Hydrogenispora ethanolica: one gene and its partner. The protein of the gene in region 1 interacts with the protein of each later gene in a pairwise test. Links are inferred from orthologs where the notes say so. Each region holds a gene or a part of one and is shown on either strand. Other genes may lie near its edges. The genes, in order: EDC14_RS18405 and grpE.

Region 1 (9,089 bases):
ATCATTGTAACCTTTTTCCTGAATCAGTGGCTAAATTCTATCAAAAAAGTTACTGATCCAATTCTTAAATTTTTCTTAAGCCAGCGAAAGGCCTTCGGTCCTGATAAAACAGCCGCATCTCCACGGATGCGGCTGTTGTTGCAGCTTTGAATATTCCGGATTGACCCGATCAGGCGATCTTCTTGCGGAATTTCAAGACGCTGATGGCCAGGATCGCCACGATGAAACCGAACAAGGCGATAACCTGGGTCCAGAGAAAATTCAATCCGATTCCTTTGAGGATGATCCCCCGTAAGATCTGCAGGTAAAAGGTGAGCGGGATCACGTTGCCGATCCACTGGATCAGCTGCGGCATGGCCTCCCGGGGAAACATGAAACCCGATAGCAGGATGCTGGGCATCAGCAGGAAGAAGGACATCTGCATCGCCTGCATCTGGGTTTCGGCGAAATTGGAGATCAGGATGCCCAGGGCCAACGAGGCCACAATGAAAAATGACGTTAAGAGATACAGCAGTCCCACGCTGCCGCGAATCGGCAGGTCAAAAACGAGAATCCCCACCATCAGCGCCAGGGTGATCTGGACGTAGCCCACCAAGACGTAAGGAATGATCTTGCCCAGCATCAGCTCGAAGGATTTCAACGGCGTGACAATCAGCTGTTCCAGCGTGCCCCGTTCCCGCTCGCGGACGATGGCCATCGCAGTGATCATCACCATGGTCATGGTCAGGATGATGCCGCAGATGCCGGGGACCATGTAAAAAGCCGAGATGAAGTCGGGATTGTACCAGGGGCGAATCCGGATGTCGTACGCCTGGCTGACCCCCCGGCCGACCAGGCTCTGGATCCGCTTGACCAGGATCTCCTGGGATTTCAGCTGTCCGATGACCTGAGCGGCGCTGATCGCCGACGAAGAAGCCATCGTATCGGTGGCGTCCACGATCACTTGGACCGCCGCGCTCCGGCCATGTTTCAAGTCGGGAGTGAAATCGGGCGGGATGATGATTCCCACCTTGGCGTCCCCTCGCTCAATCCGCCGGTTGACTTCGTCAAAATTGCCGGCGACGTACCGAATGTCAAAATAACCGCTGGCCGTGAAGGAGTTCAAAAGGTCCCTGCTTTCTTGCTGCAGCGATTGATCGAAAACCACTGTCGTCAGGTGTTTGACGTCGGTATTGATGGCAAAGCCGAATAATAACAACTGGACAATGGGCAACGCCACCATCATGGCGAAAGTCAAACGGTCCCGGCTCATTTGGATGAATTCCTTGACCAGTAAGGCCCGTAACCGGTTCATGCGCTCATCTCCCCGCGTTTCGATTTGACAAAGTAAATAAAGACATCCTCCAGCGCGGGAGCGATCCGCCGCGGCCGGTAGGCGGAGAAGAGCTCGGCCATACCGGGCTGTACCAACAGATGCAGGGTCGTCCCGTACATATAGGCATCCAGGAGATGCTCCCGGTGCTGTTCGAACTGTTTCAGCAGCTCCATCGGCTCCGAGCTCGCGATCTCCAGCAGCTCGCCGGGAATCACTTTTTTGATATTGTCCGGCGTATCCGAGACGATCAGGTTCCCCTCGAAGATGAAACCGATCTGGTCGCAGTGCTCGGCTTCATCCATGAAGTGCGTGGTCACCATGACCGTGGTTCCTTCCGCAGCCAGCTGGTAAATGATGTCCCAAAACATCCGGCGCGATTTGGGATCGACCCCGCCGGTCGGCTCATCCAGGAAGAGCAGCGCGGGACGGTGCAGGATGGAGCAGCCCAGCGCCAACCGCTGCTTCCAACCACCGGAGAGATTCCCGGCCAGTTCCCGTTCGCGGCCCCGGATTCCCGCCATCTCGATCATTGCGGCGATCCGCGCCGATTTCTCGGGTTCAGTCAGGCTGTACATTCCGGCGTAAAAACGCAGGTTTTCGATGACCGTCAGATCATTATACAAACTGAACTTTTGCGACATATAGCCGATCTTCGACTTGAGCGCCTCACAGTCGCGTTTGAGATCCAACCCCAGGATCGTCCCAGTCCCCTCAGTCGGTTCCAATATCCCGCAAAGCATTCGGATGGTCGTCGATTTCCCGGAGCCGTTGGGGCCCAAAAAACCATAGATACTGCCCTGCTCGATCCGGAGGCTGATCCGGTTGACGGCGGTAAAATCGCCGAACTTCCGGGTCAGATTTTCGATCTCCACAGCGTACATCTAACTCACCCCACTATATATGTTGCAATCAGTTCTGGTACCTTCAAAACATTGCAACTATTTCCTTGATTCATAAGTTGAAATAAATACCGTGATTGGTCTTTTTCCAGCCATGCTTCACGACTGGAAAAGCTTACTCAAAATTATTTCAACTTATATAGCTAAAGCCACAAAAACATCCTCGATCGTGGGGGGCGTTTCCGCCAGCGAGACCACTTCCAGTCCGGCGGCGGTCAAGGCCTGCCGGACCGCGGCCATGGCGGTCTCCGGATCGTCCACCACCAGGTGATACTTTTCCCCGAACGAATTGATCTCCCGGATCGGGCAACCGGCCAGCAACGGCTTGATATTCTTATGGCGCACCTGCAATTCGAGCAGGCGGTAGGGGTACTCCCGGCGCAACTGTTCCGGGGACCCCAGCGACACGATCCTGCCGTTGTGCATGAAAGCGACCTTAGTGCAGAGTTCGGCTTCGTCCATATAGGGCGTGGAGACGAAGACGGTCATTCCTTCCTTGTTCAGGCTGTAGAGCATCTGCCAAAACTCGCGCCGCGATACCGGGTCCACCCCGGTGGTCGGTTCGTCGAGGAAGAAAAGCTCCGGTTGGTGCATCAGTCCGGCCGCCAGCGCCAGCTTTTGCTTCATGCCTCCGGAGAGATTGTCGGCCAAGCGCGTCCGGAACTCCCATAATTTGGTGAAGCGCAGGATCGCCTCGGCCTTGGATTCGATCTTGCGGCGCTCGGCCCCATACAGCGAACCAATGAAGCGGATATTCTCCATCACCGTCAGGTCGCCATAGAGGCTGAACCGTTGCGGCACGTAGCCGAGGCGCGGCTTGATCGTTTCGATGTTGCGCTCCCCCAGGACCCGGACGGTTCCGGAATCGGGGTCGATCACCCCGGTCATCATACGGATGGCCGTGGTCTTCCCGGCGCCGTCCGGGCCGACCAGGCCGAAGATCTCGCCCCGTTCGACGGTTAGCGTCAACTCAGCCACCGCCATCGTCGCCCCGAAGCTTTTGGTGACCTCCGTCAGCTCGATCATTTTAGCACCACGTCGGCAGGCATGCCCGGCTTCAGAATGCCTTCGGAATTGTCGAGCTTCACCTTGACCCCGAAGACCAGGTTGGCCCGCTCCCGTTCGGTAATGCTCTGTCTGGGAGTATACTCGGCCGACTGGTTAATCTCTCGAATCACCCCTCGAAAGACGCGGCCCGGAAACGAATCGATCGTTACGTCGCAAGTCTGGCCGATCTTAATCAGTCCGAGCTGGGTCGAAGCCACATAGATCCGGACCCAGCAATCTTTCAAATCGCCAACCGTGGCGATGGCGCTTCCGGCATTCACGAATTCGCCCTGTTCGTAGTTTTTGGAGAGGACCACCCCGCTCAAGGGCACGGTGACAATGGCGTCCTTGAGCGCCACTTGGCTGGCTGCGACGATCGCCTGGTTCCGCAGGACCTCTTTACGCTGAGCGGCGATGGTATCGGGCCGGTTCCCCTCGGCGGCCAGACTCAGTTGCATCTCCGCCGATTGCAGCGAGCTCTCGGCGACCTCCATCGCCGAACGCGCTACATCCAGGTCCCGTTGGGAGATCGCTCCCTGTTGATACAGCGCATGATACCGGACAAAATCGGCCTTGGCTTTCTGGTAGACCGAGCGGGCCGACGCCACGTTGGCCGACGCCGCTTTCCGTTCCTGAGCCCGGGCGCCTTTTTCCAGGTCCTCCAATTGAAGCTCGGCTTTGTCCAGCGCCGCCTCGTCCCGCAATAACTGGGCCTCCAGATCGGGCCGGTCGATCCGGGCGACGGTCTGGCCGGCCTGCACCTCGGTTCCGGAATCGACCGCAAGCTCCGCCAGGTAGCCGCCGACTTTCGGCGTAATATCCGTCTTGGTGATCTCGATCGTGCCGGTGGCGGTGATCCCTTCCGCCTTTTTGTCCCATAACTTATAGATCGTCAAGCCGGCTAAAATGACAAAGATGCCAATCACCGCCAAAAAACGCTTATTCATGACATTTCCTCCTCAATCCCTCATTGAAGCTCATCGTGGAATGTTTAAAGGCAGGGAAGCCATCCGGCTCAGGGCATAGTCCGGATTTACTGTCCCTCCCGGTAATCCGGATCCAGAATTCCTTGGAAAAAAATCTCGACCACATGGCGCTCGAACTCTTGATCCATCGCGTCAGTGAGCGGCAGCAAATTTTGGATAATGGGCTTGCCGACGAAATAAAAGTGGACCGACCCGAGCATGGTGGCTGCCGTAATCGCCGGATTCAGATCCTTGCGGAACTGTCCCTTGTCGATTCCTTCCTGGATCGTGGCCACCACTTGCCGGCTGAACTTGACCGCCCGCTCTTTAATGAGCGTCTCAAAACAGGGCGTCGGATTCACCAGTTCACTGCCGAGCAACCGGCGGATATAAGGATTACTCTGATGCAGACGAGAAAGGTTCCGGATGATCTGCCGGATCCGCTGGGCCGGTTCCAGGGCGGCTAATTGCGGGTTGACAATGCTCTCGGCAAATTTGGAGAATTGCGACTCCACCATCGCGGCATAAAGTCCCTCTTTGCCTCCGAAGTGGTAATTGATCAGGGCGCTGTTGACCCCGGAGGCTTCGGCCAAGTCCTTGAAAGTCACCGCGGCGTAGCCTTTCTGGGCGAATAATCGGACCGCCGCTTCAATCAATTTCGTGCGCGCGTCTTTCTCTTTTTCCAAGCATCTTCCCTCAACTTTTTAATTAATTGATTAATTAAATTATAGACCCAGGTCGGGCGTTTTGTCTATAGCGCTTTGCCGTTTCTGGCGAATTTAACCAAACCGTCACACATGCGGAAACAGGGTTCCTTTGCGGCAACGGTCAAGGCGCCCTGTTCCGGAGACAGAGCGCCTTGAAATCCATAAAATCAATTTTAAAACGGCATTACCGCCAATAACTGAGAAGCAACATGATGTTGAGCCCGCTGACCACCGCGGCGATCAGCCAAAGCAGCAGGCGGTCCAGCGGCGGATTGGCATAGCGGCCCATCACCCGTTTGGAGGAGGTCAGATAGATCTGCAAAAAGACGGTGATCGGCAGCTGTACGCTGAGCAGCATCTGCGAGACGACCAAGCCCTGAAAGGCGTCCTTGACGAAGAAAATGATCGCCAGGGCCAGAAATAAGGTGATCCCCACTCCCCAACGGCTATGATTGTCGTGAATGTCGTAAGGCTCCCGGTACAGTCCGGCGAAGATGCTGCCGCCCGCCATTCCAGCGGTGACGCTGGAGGAAAGGCCGGCCATCAACAGCGCCAGCGCAAAAACGACGGCCGCGCCGTTTCCCAGCATTGGGCGGAGAATGTTCTGAGCCTGCTCCAATTCGGTCACGTTGAAGCCCCGGCTGAAAAAAGTGGTGGCCGCCAGCAGAATCATCGCGCTGTTGATCCCCCAGCCGACGATCATCGAGAACAAAGTATCGTAAAATTCGTACTTCAACTGGTGCCGGATGACCTTGTCGTCCTGGAGATTCCACTGCCGGCTCTGGATAATCTCCGAATGGAGGAAGAGATTGTGGGGCATCACCACCGCGCCCAGTACGCTCATGATCACCGGCAGCGACCCTTGGGGAAAGCGGGGCGTCACCCAGCCCACGGCCGCCTGTGCCCAATCGATCCGGACCAGCGTCAGCTCGAAGATGAAAGACAGCCCAATCAACGAAACGAAACCAATGATCCAACGCTCCAGCTTCTGATAGGAATTGGCATAGAGCAGCCACGTGACAACCAAAGTCACCAGGACCGCCCCGGCCTTCAGCGGCAAGCCGAATAACATCCGCAGCGCGATGGCTGCGCCCAGGATCTCCGCCAGGGCCGTGAAGACGCTGGCCAGAACTGCCGATCCCAGGACCAGCCGGGCCACCCAGGGCGGAGTATAGAGCGCCGCCGCTTCCGAAAGGCAATATCCGGTGGCGATCCCCAGATGAGCGGCATTATGTTGCAGCATGATCAGCATCAGGGTGGACAGCGTGACCATCCAGAGCAAACGGTAGCCGTAATCGGAACCGGCCGCCACATTGGAGGCCCAGTTGCCGGGGTCAATGAAACCGACCGTTACCAACAGACCCGGTCCGATGTATTGCAAGATCTCCAGGCCGGTAAAGCGCGGCCGGTGATTCTCACCGAACAATCTCTCCCTGAAACCCATGGGGCCACACTCCTTTGTGATATGCTGTCAACTCTATTATAGGATCGGCCATCCCGGGTGGCAATGGCCGGCCCCCGCGTTACAAGATTTTTATGTTTTCTATTTTTATGTGACGCTGCAGCGCTTTATCCATTCAGGACACTCCGCTCCCGCATCGCGCTTGATGCCACGGCGGAATTCCGGTGCGTTCCGAACACCCTTTCATGGAATTTTATTTGCGGAAAACGGCTTTCTTATAGTAAAATGGTAAAATGATTCTTTCATAAGGAACGGTTGTCATGTGGCACAAACTTTTGAAGGACCCCGAATTTATCAAGCCCTTGTTGGCGCTGGCGCTGCCCATCGCCATGCAAAACCTGATCACCTCCTCGTTGAACATGGTCGATACGATCATCATTGGCCAATTGGGCGCCACCGCCATCGCTGCGGTCGGCCTGGCCAATCAGGTCTTTTTCCTGTTCAACCTGCTTCTGTTCGGGGTCAACAGCGGCGCCGCCATTTTCACCGCCCAATTCTGGGGGCAGCGCGATCTGAAGAATATCCGGCGGGTGCTGGGGGTGGCCTTGGCCACCGGAATGGCCATCGCGCTGCTCTTTTTCGGGCTGGCCTTCTTCATCCCCGGGCCGGTTCTGCGCTGTTTCACGAATGACCCGGCGGTCATCGCCCAGGGGAGCCGCTATCTGAGGATCATTTCATTCAGTTACCTATTCAATGCCGTCAGCTTCTGCTACGCCTTTATTTTGCGCAGCACCGGCGAGGTGAAGCTGCCGGTGAAAGTCAGCTTGATCGCTTTCGGGTTGAATTCGATCCTGAATTATGTTTTGATTTACGGGCTTTGGGGCTTCCCCCGTTTGGAAGTGGCCGGTTCCGCCCTGGCGACCTTGATCGCCCGGGCCGTGGAACTATTCATCACGCTTTCGGTGGTTTACCGGAACCGGATGGTGCCCGCGGCCCGATTCCAGGAGATGTTCGACCTCTCCCGGGAGTTTGTCAAGCGCTTCTTCCAGACCACCCTGCCGGTGATCGGTAACGAGTCCCTCTGGTCCCTGGGAATGGTGATGTTAACCGTGGTCTACGGGCATATGGGCACCGACGTGGTGGCGGCCGTCAACATCTCTTCAACCGTGGAACGGGTGGCGATGGTGCTCTTCATCGGCATGGCCAATGCCTGCGCGGTGATGGTCGGCAACCGGATCGGCGCCGGCCGGGAGGACTTGGCCTTGGATTACGCCAAACGGTTCGCGATCCTCGGGCCGGTATCGGGGTTGCTCATCGGGGGCTTGATTCTGCTGGGGATGGGGCCCTTTCTCACGCTGTATCATGTGGCCGATCAGGTGACCCATATTGCGCGGATGGTGAGCACCATCTTCGCCTGCTCGATCCCTTTCCGGATCTTCAACCTCATCAATATCGTGGGCATCCTGCGCAGCGGCGGGGATACCAAGTTCAGTCTCTTCCTGGATACCGCCGGCCTTTGGCTGATCGCCGTGCCGCTCTCGTTCATCGGCGGCCTGGTCTGGCATTTCCCGCCCTATTTCGTCTATCTCCTGGCCACGCTGGACGAATTTTTCAAATTGAGCGTCGGCGTCTGGCGGCTACGCTCGGGCAAGTGGATCAACAACCTGACCCACCGGATGCGACAGGCTGCGGGGGAACTGCAATTTTCCGAAGAATGATGGATTAGCGAGCAACGCACCATACCGGCAAGGGGATGGCCTGGCTCAGGCTATCCCCTTGTTTTGCAACCGATGGCCCCCTTCGGACAGTTAGGCGCCGCTCCGACGGCTGACCCGCAGATCGTTTCCGGCCTTTCCCAATAGGACCGCGATGGAGCCAAGCATGATCAAGGCGTAGAGAATCAGCAGCGACATGCTGGTCCCCAGCTGCAGCCAACCGCCGCAGAGCCCGATCAGCCACGGCCCGATCATCCCCCCGATTCCGGCGAAGGTGAATAAGAAGCCCAGATACTTTTCGATACCGGCTTGACAGATATTCGAAAACGAAGTCGTCAGGGTCGGAAAGATGATCGAGAAGCAAAAGCCGGTGGCCGGCAGGAAAAATGCCACGGCGGCCGGGCCGTAGAGCCCCAGCGTCAGGCAGACGACCGCGCCGAGGGCGGCCGCCAGCAATACCCGCAGATGCCCCAGGCGATCGACGACGAAGCTGCCGAGCAACCGCCCCCCGGTAATCAGCCCGAAGTACAGGGTGAGCGAGAGCGAACTGTAAAAGAGCGGCTGTCCCTTGATCTTATAGTTGTACTCGATGATCCAGGCGGCGAGCCCGATTTCCGCCGCCACATAAAAACAGATCGCCAGGTAATGCCAGATCATCTCCGCAGTAAAGGCCGACTTCAAAAGGGCGAAGATGTTTTCCGCCGCTTCGCGCCGGTATTCCGGGAACTTGACCGCCAGCAGGTAAATGAGGAAGAGCGTCAGCGGCGCCAGGGACAGCGCGAAGGTGAACCGCCAGGAATAATGGGCCGAGAGCAGCGCGCCCGCATAGATGGGCACGATCATGGAACCCACGCCGTGGAAGAAACCCAGCAAGTTCAAGAGTTTTCCTTTTCGCTCCGGATGCAGCAGGACGATGGTGCTGTTGCCGGCCACTTCCACCGCGCCCAGCCCCAATCCGGTCAAGAAAAAGCCCAGGACCAGCGGAGCATAGCCCGGGGCGGCCGCCGCGCAGCCGATCCCGGCCAACAGCAGCATGCTC
Region 2 (9,099 bases), on another replicon or contig:
AAAGTCTCCAACCCCAATGAAAGCGGAGTTACATCCAACAAAACGATATCTTTCACTTCACCGGTCAGCACACCGCCCTGGATCGCGGCACCAATCGCTACGACCTCATCCGGGTTGACTCCCTTATAGGGCTCCTTGCCGATGATCTTCTTGACTAGTTCTTGGACAGCCGGAATCCGGGTCGAACCGCCCACCAGAATCACTTTATCGATGTCTTTCGGTTCCAGACCGGCATCAGCCAAAGCCCGTTTGGTCGGCCCGACGGTGGCGTCGATCAAATCGGCGCACAACTCTTCAAACTTCGCCCGAGTCAAGGTCATATCCAAATGGCGCGGCTCGCCATTGACGGCCGTAATAAACGGCAGGTTGATATTGGTGGAAGCCAGACCCGACAATTCGATCTTGGCTTTCTCGGCTGCTTCCTTCAAACGCTGCATCGCCATGCGGTCATTACGAAGATCGACGCCTTGATCACGCTTAAAGTTCTCAGCCATCCAATTGACGATCCGCTCGTCGAAATCATCGCCGCCCAATCGGTTATTACCGCTGGTGGCCTTGACTTCAAATACGCCATCCCCCAATTCAAGGATGGATACGTCAAAGGTTCCGCCGCCTAAGTCATAAACCAGGATGGTGTGGTCCTCGCCCTTATCCAAACCATAAGCCAATGCGGCCGCGGTCGGTTCATTGATAATCCGCAGGACTTCAAGCCCGGCGATCCGGCCGGCATCTTTGGTAGCCTGGCGCTGTGAGTCGGAGAAATAGGCCGGAACAGTGATAACTGCCTTGTCAATCTTTTCACCGAGATACGCTTCGGCGTCGGTTTTCAATTTTTGCAGAACCATCGCCGAGATCTCCTGGGGCGTATACTGTTTATCATCAATGCTCACTTTGTAATCTGTGCCCATGCGCCGTTTGATGGAGACCACGGTCCGGTCGGGATTGGCAACCGCTTGGCGTTTGGCCACCTGTCCCACCATTCGCTCGCCGGTTTTTGAAAACCCGACGACGGACGGCGTCGTACGACCGCCTTCGGCATTGGCGATAACTACCGCTTCGCCGCCTTCCATCACGGCCATACAAGAGTTGGTTGTACCTAAATCAATTCCAATAACTTTAGCCATTGTAAGAACCCCCTGTTCAAATACTTTTAAAATAATTTGTTTAATCTGTTGGTAACGACATTCATTGCTCGGCTTTCTGCTTATTTGGCAGGTACGGCCACTTTCACCAGCGCCGGGCGTAGCAGCTTGCCGCGAAATTTATAGCCCCGCTGCAGCTCCTGCACAACTGTGGGCGTTGAAACCGTCGAACTCTCCTCTTGCATCACGGCTTCATGAACTTGCGGATCGAACTCCTGTTCCAGCGCGACCACTGCTTCCAACCCTTCCGTCATCAAGATATTCCGGAATTGTTTGAGAGTGAGTTCCACACCCTCCCGCCAGCTGCAATTATCCTGTTGTTCGTTAAAACACAGTACAGCACGTTCCAGACTGTCCAGAGCCGGCAAGATCTTCTTAACCAAGTCTTCGCCCGCACTCAACGTGAGTTGTTCCATCTCCGTGCGGGTGCGGCGCCGAAAATTATCGAAATCCGCTTGATTCCTTAACAAACGATTATAGTATTCATCTTTTGCTTGGATGGTGCTCTGGAGTTCCTGTTCCAGTTGGGCGAGGCGCTCCTCCGGAGATACAACATTATTTTCAACCGTCTTTTTTTCTTCAGCCGTTGCTTCAGACCCTGCTGTTTCATTTAGGCTAACGTTTTCCGCGATATTTTGTTCCTTTTTCACCATTGATTGCCTCCAAATGTCAAAATAGACTGACCGTGGCTAATTTCTTAAAAAATACTATCAATTATCCCAGGTTTTCTCAAGGAGCGGTTCCCGCTCTTCTTTCATTTTTATGATCGTTTGGATTCGTAAAATCGCTTCAGCCACTTCTCCCGCTGATTTTAGCGCGTGATATTTTACTAAAAAGGGGTCATAAACCCCGGCGGCGGCCAGGTCGATGACAGTCCCGTCCTCGCAGTCGATCCCGATGGAATTAGAATGCTGTTCGAGTTGCGCAGCGATGACTTCGGAGACCTTTTCCAACGCGTTAAATCCGGCATTGACGCAGATCTGCGCCAGCGGTTTTTTCAGGGATTCAATGACACATTGAAATCCGTAACCGGCCATTCCCCGGAGCGGTTCTTGCTCCAGCAACCGGGCAACCGCCAATTCAGCGCTGCCACCGCCGGGGACAATCCCGCCATTCCAGGCGGCTTGCACCGCTGCCGCGGTATCTTTGGCGATTCGTTCGCGCTCTCCCACGACTTCTTTGGTGAACGCGCCCACCAGAACCGTGACATACTTTTGTTCCGGTTTTCCCAAAACCTGAATCTGTTTAAAACGCTCATTCACCCGTATTTCAGCCGCTTGCCCGGTCAGTTTGAGGAGTTCCAAGGCAGGCTTTGCGAGGCTGGTCCGCTTCAGTGGGCGGGCGCCGGTCAACTCCGCCAAGCGGCGCCATTCATGCATCGCGACTCGCGCCACGCCAATGATCCCTAAGTCAGTCAACAGATCTTCCGCCCCATCGGAAATAGCCCGATCAGTAAAAATAGCTTGAACGCCAATCTGCGCTAGTTTCTGAAGGTTTTCCCGGAGAAGCTGTTCATTATGTAGTTGTTGCTCAAAACCGGCCTTGCTGCCCAACGCCTCGGCTGCCACTTTCTGGGGTTCCAAGGCGTCGTCGAGAATGACAATCCTTGTATCCGCGACCTGACGAGGCATCTGGCGGTTGATTGGTTCCCGCGTAATGATGGTGCCCTGAATCAATGAACTTTCGGAACCTTCCAACGCCAGAATCTGATCGGCCAGCTTAAAGCCGGGTTCCCGCAGCTTTTCCCCGCCCACCAAACGCGCAGCCTGAACAATCAAACGGGCCAGTTCCCGATGACCCCGGCCCGCTATCGACGCAACCCTTTCTAACACGGGATGATTGATATCATCGACCGGTTGAGCCATTTGACCCAACCAATTGAGCGCTCGCGAAATTCCGGAGTCGATACCCTCGATTACTTTAATGACCGGCACGCCTCTCAGTACTTGATTTACCCCTTCGTTGACCAAAGCGCCGATCATCACGGCGGTGGTGGTGGTGCCATCGCCGACTTCTTCCTCTTGATACTGGGCAGCATTGATTAATATCCGGGCGGCCGGATGGGTAATGTCCATCGTTTTTAGAATCGTGACGCCATCGTTGGTAACCAGAGCATCGCCGCATTCATCGACGAGCATGCAATCCAGTCCTTTTGGACCTAAAGTGCCCGCAACCGCTTCCGTTACCGCGCGAATGGCGCCGGCATTATGAATCAACGCCGCCATTGGCTGATCAACTTCCGAACGGTTTGCTGCTTCCTGAATGGACATCCATCCTCCTTACTCATCCGGGGTTATTATTAAGTCGGGTATCTCCCCGGCTTACTTGCTCGTTTTATTGTAAATTTGGGTCAGTAATTCGCTGAGTATCGTGGCGGTATATTCGACTATCGGCATTACCTTCGCGTAATCCATCCGTGTGGGTCCCAACACGCCGATAACCCCGACGGTCCTCCCGGCGATCTCATAACCGGCTGTGACCACGCTGCAATCTTGAATGACTGTTTCCTCATTTTCATGGCCGATCTTGACCTGGGCGCCCCTGTACCCGCTCGGAGTCAACAAGGTATACAAACGTTCTTCCTCATCGAGCAGTTGCGAGAATGATTTAAAACGCTCCAGATCGGCAAACTCCGGTTGCTCAAGAATTTTGGTGGTCCCGCCTACGATAACCCGTTCCTTGGCCTGTTTGGAAGCGGCGCGAATCAGAATTTTTACGGCTTCGTCGAAAAACTCATTCTTAAAGACCATCTCGGAACGGATTTCATTTAATAACGCCGGACGAAACTCCTTCAAGCACACGCCGCGGAGTTTGGAATTGAAAAAATTGGAGATCTGTTCCAATTCCGAATCGGAGATTCCTGAACCCATCTCAATCACGTTATTTTCAACGAATCCGGTATCGGTAACGATCAGTACCAAAATCGTCGTCTCCGATAGCCGGATCAATTGAATATGCCGAAAACTGGCCGAATTTAATTGCGGACTTAACACCAGAGACGGAAATTTGGTAAATTGGCCGAGGATTTTTGAAGTTTGGTGAATAACCTGATCGATCTCCTGATGATGCTTCTCCAGTTCGATATAGATCTGCTCTATCTCCTGGTTCAGTAATTTTTTGTGTGCCATTAAAGCATCCACATAATACCTGTACCCGAGTTCGGAAGGGATCCGTCCGGCTGATGTATGAGGTTGCTCTAGATAGCCACTCTCTTCAAGGTCCGCCATCTCATTCCGAATCGTCGCTGGAGACAGTCCTAAATTATAGCGACGGGCAATCGTCCGCGAACCAACCGGTTCTGCCGAAGCGATGTAGTCGTCGGTAATCACTTTTAAGATGTGTTTTTTGCGTTCGTCCAATTCGGAGGCCATATACAAGCACCTCTTTTGATTATTGTTAGCACTCTTAGGTGACGAGTGCTAATCTACTTCAAAAATATCACTGCCCATCTTGTTTGTCAAGAGGTTTAGCCGCCAAATTTTGGCTCGGATCGCCCGTTCTCTTACAATATAACCATTGCACAGCCACTTATGCTCAAACCCATCGGAGGCAGGTGAAAAACCCATCTCAACATGATCCGGACTGTCCCTGCGCGATGAACCAGTCGATCATGCGCCGGGCGATACTGACAGGTTCGGGAATCCGCGGCAGTTCTGCGGCGGTGAACCAGTCGGCGGTGGTTATCTCCTGATTATCCACCCGGATCTCGCCCGCCGCATGCCGCGCGGTAAAGGCGATCATCAAGGAATCAGGAAAAGGCCAGGGCTGGCTCCCAAAGTATCGCAGATCCCGGATGGTAATTCCAACTTCCTCATATACTTCGCGTCGCACACACTCTTCCAGGGTTTCACCGGGTTCGACGAATCCCGCCAATATGCTATAGAGATTGTGAGTAAAACGGGCGGCCCTGGCCAGCAAAATCCGCTCTCCTTTGAAAACGGCAACGATAATTGCCGGCGAGATACGGGGAAAAACCGGATTGCCACACTGCGGGCAAGTTTTTCCCCGTTCTTTCGCCATCCATTGCAGCGGATAGCCGCAACAACCGCAGAAGCGATTCGTCCGATTCCAATGCAGCAAATGGGCGGCACGACCGATAACCCAAAACAGCTCATCATCCAAACCGCCATAGCATTGCCGCCAGGGTTGAAAAGCCATTGTTTCCGGAAGGGTTGCTTCATCCGCCAACTCCGCTGTAAAACAGGGCGTTTTATCATAGGTTCCGAGAAACTGACAAGTGTCGGCCTTCAATCCCAAAGACGCCGCGGGCGGTTCCGCAAAGAAAGGGATGCCGGGTCCGGCATTGGCAATGTCCATTACAATTTGATGATTCCAAAATAAAAACCATAAACCGCCACCCGGTGTAACATCAGCACTATAAGCGGGTGCAAAATGCATCACGAAACCTTCTTCTTTAAAAATATTACCAGGGCTAACGCACTATCACGCCGCAATGAAACTGCCCAGGCTGTTCGAAAAACTATACGGGCGTAGCATTATACTTCTGGATTCAGTCCGCTCATTCCTGCGCCGTAACCCAACCTTAACCCGCCCGGTTTCGCGAATCGTATGAACCGGGGCGCCTCTTAGGCAAAACGGTTACAAATTCCGCATAATCTTCGCTAAAACCTGATTACTCACCAGAACTCCCTCATCGGTCAAGGCCAATCGGTTCTCGCGGATCACCACCAGCCCTGCGGCAGCCAACTGTTCAATCTCCAGACCGGCTTGATCCAGTAAATTCAGGTGAAACCTTTCCCGCAACCAATCCAAATCGAGGCCTCTCCGAACTCGTAACCCCAGCATCACGGCCTCCGTCAATCGTTTCGTCTCATCGAGGGTTTCCCGTTCGGCAATGACCGATAAACCCGCCCGAAGCCGCTCCGCATAGAGCTCCGGGTCTTTCAGATTCACCCAGCGTTCGCCGTAACAAGTAGAACTCGCTCCCGCGCCGAACCCCAGATAATCCCGGCCCGTCCAATAGCCGAAGTTGTGCCGGCTCTCGTAACCCGGTCTTGCATAGTTGGCGATCTCATAGTGCTCAAAGCCTTGACTGCGCAAAAAAACCATCGCTTGGTTGAGCATCCGGGCCACTTCCTCTTCAGCGGGAAGCTCCACTGCGCCACGCTCAATCATCTCCGCCAGCGGTGTCCCATCCTCGATTTGCAGAGCATAGACTGAAAGATGTTCCGGTCCTAATTCGGTTACTTTCTGAAGCGATACGTTCCAATCCCCGGTGGTCTGCCCGGGAAGCCCGGCGATGAGATCCACTCCGATATTGTCAAATCCGCATTCCCTGCTATACCCGAAAACCTCCCGGAATTGCTCCCAAGTATGGATGCGGCCGATAGTGTTCAAAATTTTATTCTGAACCGCCTGCAGTCCAATGCTTAGCCGGTTGAATCCGCCGGTGCGCAGGATGATCAAATCCTCAATCCCAACCGTGCCCGGATTGACTTCGATAGTGATCTCGGCATCGGCGGCGACTCCGAAATATTGCCTTACATAGGCCAACAGCTTCGTCAGGCTTTCCGCCGGAATCAGGCTGGGAGTCCCGCCCCCGAAATAGACCGAGCGGATAACCGGATGTTGAGGCGAAAACCGCCTTATCTCATTTTCCAATGCCCGAAGGTAATCGGGGATAAGACGATTCTTGTCGGCGTAGGAATTAAAATCGCAATAAAAACATTTTCGCTGACAAAACGGAAAATGAAGATATAATGAGAGTTCTTTCGGCATTTTTTGATTCCCCTAAAATTGTCTAAAATACGACTTTTCGCAATCTTGGAGCAACAATACAAGTTTGAGAAGCTTAATTCCGAAATTTTTTCCATTCGATAGCACGGGGAGAACGAAATATTGAGAAGAAGCTTTCCATCCCTGCATCATCCGAAAAAAGGGTAAATAGCGGAATTTAGCTCATTTTATGAATTGCGACAGATAGAGACATTTGAATTTTCGACAAATTTACGGTATTGTATTATAGGAAACTATTTTATTTGTGGTCATGGAGGAAATGATGGCTTTCAGCCTCGGTTCACGGCTTACAGCAAATCTCCCGCTGTCGGAGTACCTGGCGGGCATCGCCACATGCTTTCGGTGGGTGGAGATTCCTACGGATCCGCGTTTTTTGTCACCCTATTTTCCCCTCAACGCGAACTCCAAAATTACACTCCGCGCCTATGGGACGCAATATCATTTCCGTTATTCGATGCATGCGCCGTTTGTGAACCTGGGCTCCCTGGACAGGGAGGAACGTTTGCTGGCGATTCATAAATTTCAAAGCGCTATGCAGGTCGCCGCGGAACTGGAAGTTTCGTTGCTGACTTTTCATCCCGCCAATGTCCGGCCCGAAACCGTTGCCGCTTTCGATGAGATCTGCCGCCTTGAAACGGAGAGCATCTCTCTCCTGTTGGACACGGCCCGCCAATTGGGCGTCAGTCTGTTGATCGAAAACATGCCCTCCGCTCCGGAATTTCATCCCACCGCCTCGAATGGAGAACGGATTCGGGAATTGTTGGCGATCTTTACCGGGTCTGAATTTGGCGTAACGATCGATATCGGCCATGCCTTGCAGGCTCAAGCGGATATCGATGCTCTATTGGGTTTGGAGCGGGTCCGCCATTTTCACTTGCATGAGAATGACCGTCTTTCCGACCGGCATCTGCGGATCATCACCCATCTCGATTGGTGGAAGCAGTTATTGCAAAAACTAAATGAAAGATTCCCACAGGCGGTGGGAATCTTAGAAATGAACCAGTTGGTCGATCAATTAGAGAGTTTTGAACGCTTACATCCGTTGCTCTCCCGCGATTAGCTAATCTTCAATCTTTAATACCGCCAGGAAGGCTTCCTGCGGAACCTCCACCGTTCCTAGCTGTTTCATTCGTTTTTTGCCTTCCTTCTGTTTCTCCAGGAGTTTCCGCTTCCGGCTGATATCCCCGCCGTAACACTTGGCCAAAACGTCCTTGCGCATTGCCTTAATGGTTTCCCGGGCGATGACTTTGTTGCCGATGGTCGCCTGAATCGGAACCTCGAATAATTGGCGGGGGATGATCTCTTTCAGTTTCTCCGCCAACTGCCGGCCCCGCTGATACGACTTATCCCGGTGGACGATGGCCGAAAGCGCGTCAACCGGCTTTTCATTCAATAAAATATCCAGCTTGACAAGTTCAGACGGACGGTGTCCCAAGTATTCATAGTCCAGGGAAGCATAACCCCGGGACCGCGATTTTAATTTATCGAAAAAGTCCAACAGAATTTCAGACAAGGGCAACTCATAGGTGAGCATCACCCGGGTCTCCGTCAGGTACTCCATATTCTTGAATATTCCGCGTTTATCCTGACAAAGCTCCATGATGGTCCCCACGAACTCGCTGGGGAGAATGATCGTGGCTTTCACATAGGGCTCTTCCAGGTGGTCGAGATGATTCGCCGCCGGCAGTTCGGCCGGGTTGGAAAGCTCAAGGACGGTCCCGTTGGTCAGAAACACCTTATAGACAACGCTCGGCGCCGTGGCGATGAGGTTCATGCCGTATTCGCGCTCCAGGCGCTCCTGAATGATCTCCATGTGCAAAAGCCCCAGGAAGCCGCAGCGGAATCCGAATCCCAACGCCGTCGAGTTTTCCGGCTCGAAGATCAGGGAGGCGTCATTGAGCTTCAATTTTTCAAGCGCGTCCCGGAGGTCGTTGTATTCCGCGTTGTCCACCGGATACAGGCCGCAATAAACCATCGGCTGCACCGGCCGGTATCCCGGCAACGGCAACAGCGCCGCATTCTCAACCCCGGTAATGGTGTCGCCCACCTCAACATCTCTGACGTTTTTCATGGCCGCGATCACAAAGCCGACTTCCCCCGCGATTAATTCCTTGGCCGGACACATCGCCGGACGGAAAGTTCCTAATTCGGTCACCTCGAACTCTTTCCCGGTGGCCATCATCCGGATCCGCTGGCCGAT

Evidence for each region.
Region 2: the proteins of EDC14_RS18405 (region 1) and grpE interact in binary tests that used the Escherichia coli proteins (3 or more experiments, as listed by UniProt). The link is inferred for Hydrogenispora ethanolica from one-to-one orthologs.

What each region holds. Positions count from the first base shown.
Region 1 is NZ_SLUN01000026.1:32,917-42,005, reverse strand. What follows is about bases 4,248-7,043. They hold EDC14_RS18405 (Nramp family divalent metal transporter), read right to left. Parts: upstream 6,378-7,043; coding sequence 5,118-6,377; downstream 4,248-5,117. Other genes in these bases: EDC14_RS18400 (MATE family efflux transporter), read left to right, coding at 6,656-7,043; EDC14_RS18410 (TetR/AcrR family transcriptional regulator), read right to left, coding at 4,295-4,912. Outside these bases: EDC14_RS18430 (ABC transporter permease), read right to left, coding at 170-1,294; EDC14_RS18425 (ABC transporter ATP-binding protein), read right to left, coding at 1,291-2,196; EDC14_RS18420 (ABC transporter ATP-binding protein), read right to left, coding at 2,350-3,240; EDC14_RS18415 (HlyD family secretion protein), read right to left, coding at 3,237-4,208; more of EDC14_RS18400, read left to right, coding at 7,044-8,053; EDC14_RS18395 (MFS transporter), read right to left, coding at 8,144-9,089. UniProt on the Escherichia coli protein: H(+)-stimulated, divalent metal cation uptake system. Involved in manganese and iron uptake. Can also transport cadmium, cobalt, zinc and to a lesser extent nickel and copper. Involved in response to reactive oxygen.
Region 2 is NZ_SLUN01000019.1:86,840-95,938, reverse strand. The notes cover bases 1-2,806. They hold grpE (nucleotide exchange factor GrpE), read right to left. Parts: upstream 1,796-2,806; coding sequence 1,205-1,795; downstream 1-1,204. Other genes in these bases: EDC14_RS15495 (TCP-1/cpn60 chaperonin family protein), read right to left, coding at 1,853-2,806; dnaK (molecular chaperone DnaK), read right to left, coding at 1-1,124. Also shown: more of EDC14_RS15495, read right to left, coding at 2,807-3,412; heat-inducible transcriptional repressor HrcA, read right to left, coding at 3,464-4,513; nudC (NAD(+) diphosphatase), read right to left, coding at 4,710-5,540; radical SAM family heme chaperone HemW, read right to left, coding at 5,742-6,881; EDC14_RS15475 (sugar phosphate isomerase/epimerase family protein), read left to right, coding at 7,162-7,959; lepA (translation elongation factor 4), read right to left, coding at 7,960-9,099. UniProt on the Escherichia coli protein: Participates actively in the response to hyperosmotic and heat shock by preventing the aggregation of stress-denatured proteins, in association with DnaK and GrpE. It is the nucleotide exchange factor for DnaK and may function as a thermosensor.